2 linked regions of the Pigmentiphaga aceris genome follow. Each later gene encodes a partner of the first gene's protein in a complex. Links are inferred from orthologs where the notes say so. Each region holds a gene or a part of one and is shown on either strand. Other genes may lie near its edges.

Evidence for each region.
Region 2: the proteins of FXN63_RS14040 (region 1) and FXN63_RS15345 are in contact, whole or in part, in a cryo-EM structure (PDB 9GE8), measured with the Escherichia coli proteins. The link is inferred for Pigmentiphaga aceris from one-to-one orthologs.

Annotation. Positions count from the first base shown.
Region 1 is NZ_CP043046.1:3,231,136-3,234,410, reverse strand. What follows is about bases 1-2,958. They hold FXN63_RS14040 (ABC transporter ATP-binding protein), read left to right. Parts: upstream 1-1,092; coding sequence 1,093-1,824; downstream 1,825-2,958. Other genes in these bases: FXN63_RS14030 (NAD(P)H-hydrate dehydratase), read right to left, coding at 2,946-2,958; FXN63_RS14035 (DMT family transporter), read right to left, coding at 1,959-2,861; FXN63_RS14045 (arylesterase), read right to left, coding at 291-1,025; FXN63_RS14050 (hypothetical protein), read right to left, coding at 1-217. Also shown: more of FXN63_RS14030, read right to left, coding at 2,959-3,275.
Region 2 is NZ_CP043046.1:3,535,676-3,539,116, reverse strand. What follows is about bases 7-3,130. They hold FXN63_RS15345 (ABC transporter permease), read left to right. Parts: upstream 7-394; coding sequence 395-2,866; downstream 2,867-3,130. Other genes in these bases: FXN63_RS15340 (group II truncated hemoglobin), read left to right, coding at 2,924-3,130; FXN63_RS15350 (threonine ammonia-lyase), read left to right, coding at 7-323. Also shown: more of FXN63_RS15350, read left to right, coding at 1-6; more of FXN63_RS15340, read left to right, coding at 3,131-3,343.

The sequences.
Region 1 (3,275 bases):
CGCAGTACGCGGGCTTCAGTGCAATGGCACGCTGGAACTGCGGAATCGACGCCTTCCATCTCGACAGGGCTTGCAGGCAGTATCCGTAAGCCATGAAGACTCTCGCATCCTCGCAGTCCTCCACCAGCAACGCATAGCAGCGCGCCGCCTCAGCGTGGTCGCCTGCACTGTCCAGGCGCAGCGCTGCCTGGAACGCATCTTCAGCCGTGTTTGTCATTGTCCGACTCTCCGCGAATCGCTTGTCAGGTCAGCTACGCCAAGCCATGCAGGCCTTGGCGCATTGTCCATGTTCAGCGCTTGAGCAGCGGTTCCAGACGTGCCCACACGTTGTCCAGCAGCTTGGGCTGGGCGGCAGACACCGGGTGAATGCCATCGGCCTGGAACATGTCCCGATCGGTGGCAATGCCTTCCATCAGGAAGGGCACCAAAGCAGCCTGGTGTGTCTTGGCAACCTTGCCAAAAATGGCATTGAAACGCTCGGTGTAATCGCGGCCGTAGTTGGGCGGAATCTGAATGCCGGCAACCAGCACTTTTGCGCCGGACTGCTTGGCGTCACCAACCAGCTTGTCCAGGTTGCGTTCGGTCATCGACAATGCCAGGCCGCGAAGCGCGTCATTGGCACCTAGTTCGACTACAACCACCTCGGGCTTGTGCTGGGTCAGCAGGCTGGGCATGCGCGACACGCCACCGCTGGTGGTATCACCGCTGATACTGGCGTTGACCACCTGATACGGGTAGCCGTTTTTCTTCAGGCGTTCTTGCAGCAAGGGTACCCAGCCAGTACCCCGCACAATGCCGTATTCTGCGGACAGGCTGTCGCCCACCACCAGCAAACGGGGTGCGCCACCAGCCGCGGCCGGGGAACCCGTGGCGCCTGGCGCGGTCTGTGCTTGAGCGTCACTGGAAAAGACGCCGGCTGACAGGCCGGCGATGCCCAGTGTCAGTGCACCAAGCCCTGCAAGCCATTGTCGGCGGCTCGTCAGTCGGCTGGACAGGTCGGATTCGCATTGCGTGTTGCGATCCATGCTGATTCCCGGCTTGCTTCCATACGGCAACTTATTCAAATCGCCTCCTCTTAAAGTGACTTATTCAATGTCGGGACAATCCACCGAACGCGTTGGTTCAACCGGGCAGGCTGTTGCGGCGGCCATCGTCGCCGACGGTCTGATCAAACAAGTGACTGATGCCACCGGCACGCTCACGATTCTGGATCGCGTCGATTTCAGTATCGCAGCCGGTGAGACCGTTGCCATCACGGGTAGTTCGGGTTCGGGCAAGTCTACGCTGCTGGGCCTGTTGGCCGGGCTGGACTTGCCCTCGTCGGGTACGGTCAGGTTGGCAGGCCAAGACCTGTACACACTGGATGAAGACGATCGTGCCCGGCTTCGCGCCCGCCATGTCGGCTTTGTGTTTCAGGCGTTTCAACTGCTGCCACACCTGACCGCACTTGAAAACGTCATGCTGCCCCTGGAACTGGCGGGCCGCAATGCCCGTGACCCAGCAATTCGCATGCTCGAACGTGTGGGGCTGGGCAAGCGGCTGGATCATTACCCGCGCACGCTGTCAGGCGGCGAGCAGCAGCGCGTGTCTCTGGCCCGTGCCTTTGTGGTCGAACCCGACCTGCTGTTTGCCGATGAACCGACCGGCAGCCTGGATTCGGCTACCGGCGATGCGGTCATCGATCTGATGTTCGAGTTGCACCGCGAGCGCAACACCACTTTGCTGCTGGTCACCCACGATCCGCGTCTGGCGCATCGTTGCGGCCGTCAGTTGGTGATTGCCAGTGGGCGATTGACGCATGATTCGGCGACCGATGTGACGTGATGTGCTGACTTGATCCACGTGACAGGTGTGGTGGCTGTCGCCGTGCACATCGTCACTGTGGAGGCCGCCCGGATTCCCATCGCATATTTTGCGAGAACCCGAGCGAATCATCTTTTTCAATCATCACTTATCACTTAGCGCGCGACCCGCCGATGTTTGCGGTATTCGATGAAGCCCACCATCGCACCGCTCAGGAAGATGATGCTGATGCCGATCCAAGTCAGTTGATCTGGAAGCTGATCCCATATCAGCCAGCCAATGAACGTGGCGCTGAATATCTGCAGATAGATGAAAGGCGCAATCACCGAGGCGTGGCCGCGTTGCAGGGCGTTTACCTGCAACAAGTGGCCGATCAGGCCGGTGACGCCGGTGGACAGCAGCGCCAGCCACTGAATGGTGGTTGGCATGAAGTCATCGGCCAGTTGCGCGAATGCGATGGGCAGCATGGCGGTGACCAGAATCGTGCCGCCCATCGAACTCCAGATCATGGTGGTAAACGGGTTGTCGACGTGCATGCGTTTGGTAATCAACTGGACACAGGCAATCAGCACCGCGTTCAACAGCCCCAGCGCAATACCGAGCGGAGGCAGGCTGCCGCCTGGGCGAATGACCAGCAACATGCCGGCAAATGCGATGGCCGTGCCTACCCAACGATAGATCTGCGGTGACTCGCCCAGCAGCCAGGGGGCAAGCGCCAGCATGATCAGCGGTGCCACGAAGCCCAGTGCAGTGGCCTCAGCCAGCGGGACGTAGCCCAGCAAGGTATAGACGCTCAGGCTGGACCCGATCATCAGCGCAGAGCGCAGCAATTGCAGGCGCGGCACCTTGCTGCGCAAGATTCCCCAACCATGCTGTCGTACACCAATGGTGAGAGCCAAACCAAAGTGCACCGTGTATCGCATCCAGGCCACCAGCAAGACTGGCATGCCCGCCATGACCAGCCATTTGCTGGTGCCATCGAGTACGGACAGCACCCAGAGAGAAAGCGTCATCAGCCCGACGGCAAGTGCGGGGCGGTGTTGCGGAGCGTACGTCATGGGGTGTGGCCGGGGCTAAGGCAGTGCAGAAAGAAAGCGTCGAAGACAAGCGGGCGAAATGCAGGCAGGTGGAAATTACGCAAGTCAGGTCACGCCGTTCTCCGGGCGATTGCGCAAGTCGCGGGCGGCTGCAATGACTTCGCCGGCAGTCAGGCCGATGGGGCCAATGCCGCGTGCGGACAGGTCTTGTGCGGCGGCACCGTGCAACCACACGCCACCGCGCACTGCGTCGTCCATGTCCAATCCCTGGGCCAGCAGTGCGCCGATCATGCCGGCCAATACGTCGCCCGTGCCTGCGGTGGCCAGGCCTGCGTTGCCGCTGCCGTTGACCGACCAGCGGCCGTCCGGGCTACTGACCACCGTGCCAGCGCCTTTCAATACCACCCAGGCGCTGTACTTTGCCGCCAGGCGGCG
Region 2 (3,441 bases), 300 kb from region 1 along the record:
TTGGCCTGGTGCTGTGTGGCGGCAATATCGATCCCCTGATGCTGTCTGGCATCATCGAACGCGGCATGGTCCGTGCGGGTCGTCTGGCGCGCATCCGTATCGAGCTGCGTGACCTGCCGGGCGCGCTCAGCCAGGTCACCACCTTGATCGCCAACGCACAGGCAAACATTACCGAAGTGCATCACCAGCGTGCGTTCACCACGCTGGCAGTGCAGAACGTCGAAGTCGACGTGGTGTTGCAGACGCGCGGCCACGAGCACATTGCCGACGTCATCGCCCGACTTAACGAGGCGGGTTTCCCCGCCACCAACCACGATCACTGAGTAGCCACTGAATGAGTCGAAGCAAGCCTAGCGGTTTTACCTGGCAATTGGCCTTGGTCCAGGCGTGGCGCATGACGCTGCGCGATTGGCGTGCGGGCGAACTGCGCCTGTTGTCGGCCGCGCTGATTATTGCGGTCGCATCGGTCACCAGTGTCGGTTTCCTCTCTGATCGGATTCGCAACGCGCTGGAACGCGATGCCGGTCAGTTGCTGGGTGCCGATCTGGTGGTGCAGTCCGATGCACCCACGCCCAAGGAATGGCGCGACGAAGCAGGTAAACGCGGCTTGCAGGTGGCGGAAGTCTTGCAGTTCCCGTCAATGGCGACGACGGGGCAGGGGGACGATCAGCGCGCGCAGCTGAGCGCCATGAAGGCGGTGGAACCGGGTTATCCGTTGCGAGGCAACTTGCGGGTGGCCACCGGCAGCGGTGCGCCTGACGAGATCGCCAAGGATGTGCCCGCGTCGGGCAAGGTCTGGGTCGATGCGCAGTTGCTGGGCTTGCTCGAAGTCGGCATGGGAGATTCCATCCGCCTGGGCGACCGCAGTTTCACCATCGACAAGCTGATCGTGATCGAGCCTGATCGCGGCATGAACTTCATCAACGTCGCACCGCGCGTGATGATCCGGGCGGACGACTTGGCGTCCACCGGCCTGGTGACGGCGGGTAGTCGCATTGGTTATCGCCTGCTGCTTGCCGGGCCGGCAGAGGCGGTATCCGACTTCTCCAACTGGCTGACGCCGCGCCTGACACGTGGTCAGCGTATTGAGTCGCTGGAATCCGGGCGGCCGGAAATGCGCCAGACGATCGACCGCGCCGACCGTTTCCTGTCACTGGTGGCTTTGCTGGCTGCATTGATTGCCGCCGTGGCAGTGGCCTTGTCGGCACGCCGCTTCACCCTGCGCCACCTGGACAGCGTGGCGATCATGCGTTGCCTGGGCAGCACCCAAGGCAGCCTGTCGTGGCTGTTTGCCATCGAATTCTTCTACCTTGCCCTGGGCGCGGCTGCGGTGGGCAGCGTGCTGGGCTTTGTCGGCCACGAAGCCTTGCTGCTTGCGCTGGGCAACCTGATCACGACCGAGTTGCCGCGTGCCACCGCCACGCCCGCCATTCAGGGCTTCCTGTCCGGGGTGTGGCTGCTGCTGGGCTTTGCCTTGCCGCCGCTGGCGCAACTGCGCCGGGTGCCGCCGATCCGAGTGTTGCGACGTGACGTGGGCACGCCCCAGGCACGTACTGCCATTGGTTACGCCATTGGCGCACTGGGTTTTGCGCTGCTGCTGATGTGGTTTGCGCGGGATATTCGCCTGGGTCTGCTGACCGTCGGCGGCTTCCTGGTCGGCTTCGCGGTATTTGCTGGCGTGGCCTTCGGCGGCGTGAAGCTGCTGGAACCGCTGCGTCGCTGGTCGCGCGGCCCGGTGGTCTTGCGCTTTGCGCTGGCTGGTGTGATTCGTCGTCGCAGCGCCACCATCACCCAGGTCTGCGCCTTGTCGATCGGTTTGATGGCCATTCTGCTGCTGTCTATCACCCGTACCGACCTGGTCGATGGCTGGCGCAACATGGTGTCGGTCGATGCGCCGAACCGTTTTGTGATCAACATCCAGCCCGATCAACTGCCTGAAGTGCGCAAGCGCCTGCAAGCTGCGGGCGTCAGCGACGGTGGCCTGGCACCGATGGTGCGCGGGCGACTGACGCAGATCAACGGCAAACCGGTGCAGGTCGATGCCTACAGCGACGAGCGTGCCAAGCGTCTGGTCGACCGCGAGTTCAACCTGTCCTACATGACCGATCTGCCCGAATACAACCAGGTTGTGGCCGGCAAGTGGTTCGCGCCGGACTCGCGTGAAGTCTCGTTTGAAAGCGGCATTGCAGAAACGCTGGGCCTGAAGCTGGGCGACAAGTTGCAGTTCGACGTGGGCGGCAATGTGGTGGACGTAACGGTAACCAGCCTGCGCAAGCTGGACTGGGACTCGATGCGGGTCAACTTCTTTGCGATCACATCACCCGCTGCGCTGGCTGACATGCCGCAAAGCTGGATTACCGCCTTCCACCTGCCGGATAACCGCATTGCCCTGACCAACGAGCTGGTGCGCGACTTCCCCAACCTGACCATCTTCGATACGGGTGCGATCTTGCGCCAGGTGGAATCGGTGCTGAACCAGGTCACCGCCGCTGTGCAGTTCCTGTTTATCTTCACGCTGGCGGCCGGGGTGCTGGTCTTGTACGCCGCCTTGGCATCCACGCGCGACGAGCGGGTGCACGAAGCGGGCTTGTTGCGCGCATTGGGGGCCACGCGTCGCCAGTTGTCGATGGCGCAGTGGCTGGAGTTGTCTGCCATCGGGGCGTTGGCGGGGATTCTTGCGTCGTTCGGCGCCACAGCCACGGCCTGGCTGCTGGCGCGCTTTGCCTTCAACTTCACCTTGTCTCTGAACCTGTGGGTGTGGGTGGCGGGCCTGGCGCTGGGCATGATCTGCGCGCTGGTGGGTGGTTGGATGGGATTGCGTGGTGTCTTGCGCCAATCGCCGTTGGCAACCCTGCGCGAGGCTTAGAATGTCGGCATTCTGGAACTGCTACAGGCGCGTTATTGCGCCTGATCCATCGAACTCATGGCTTTGATTCAACAACCCTTGGAACCGACCGACCACACCCGCAGCGTGTTCGAGCTGATTGGCGGCGAGCCGCAAGTACGCGCGCTGGTCGATCGTTTCTACGACCTGATGGACCTCGAACCCGACTTGCTCGAACTGCGCGCGGCGCACGGGCCGTCGCTGGATAACGCCCGCGACCGCCTGTTCTGGTTCCTGTGCGGCTGGATGGGTGGGCCGGATCACTACGTCAGCCAGTTCGGCCACCCTAGGTTGCGCGCCCGGCACTTGCCGTTTTCCATTGGCAGCGTCGAGCGCGATCAGTGGGTGACGTGCATGGGGCGCGCCATGCAAGACGTAGGGGTCGAGGCCAACCTGGCCGATCGTCTGCTTGCTTCCTTCTTCAATACTGCCGACTGGATGCGCAATCGCGCGGACTGAGGGCGAAACTTCATCGGCCAAGAGCCAGGAGTGCGTCGATGCTGGGTCAATCGGAAGTAGGTATGACCGAATTGCTGTTGTTGGTGGCTGCGGTCACG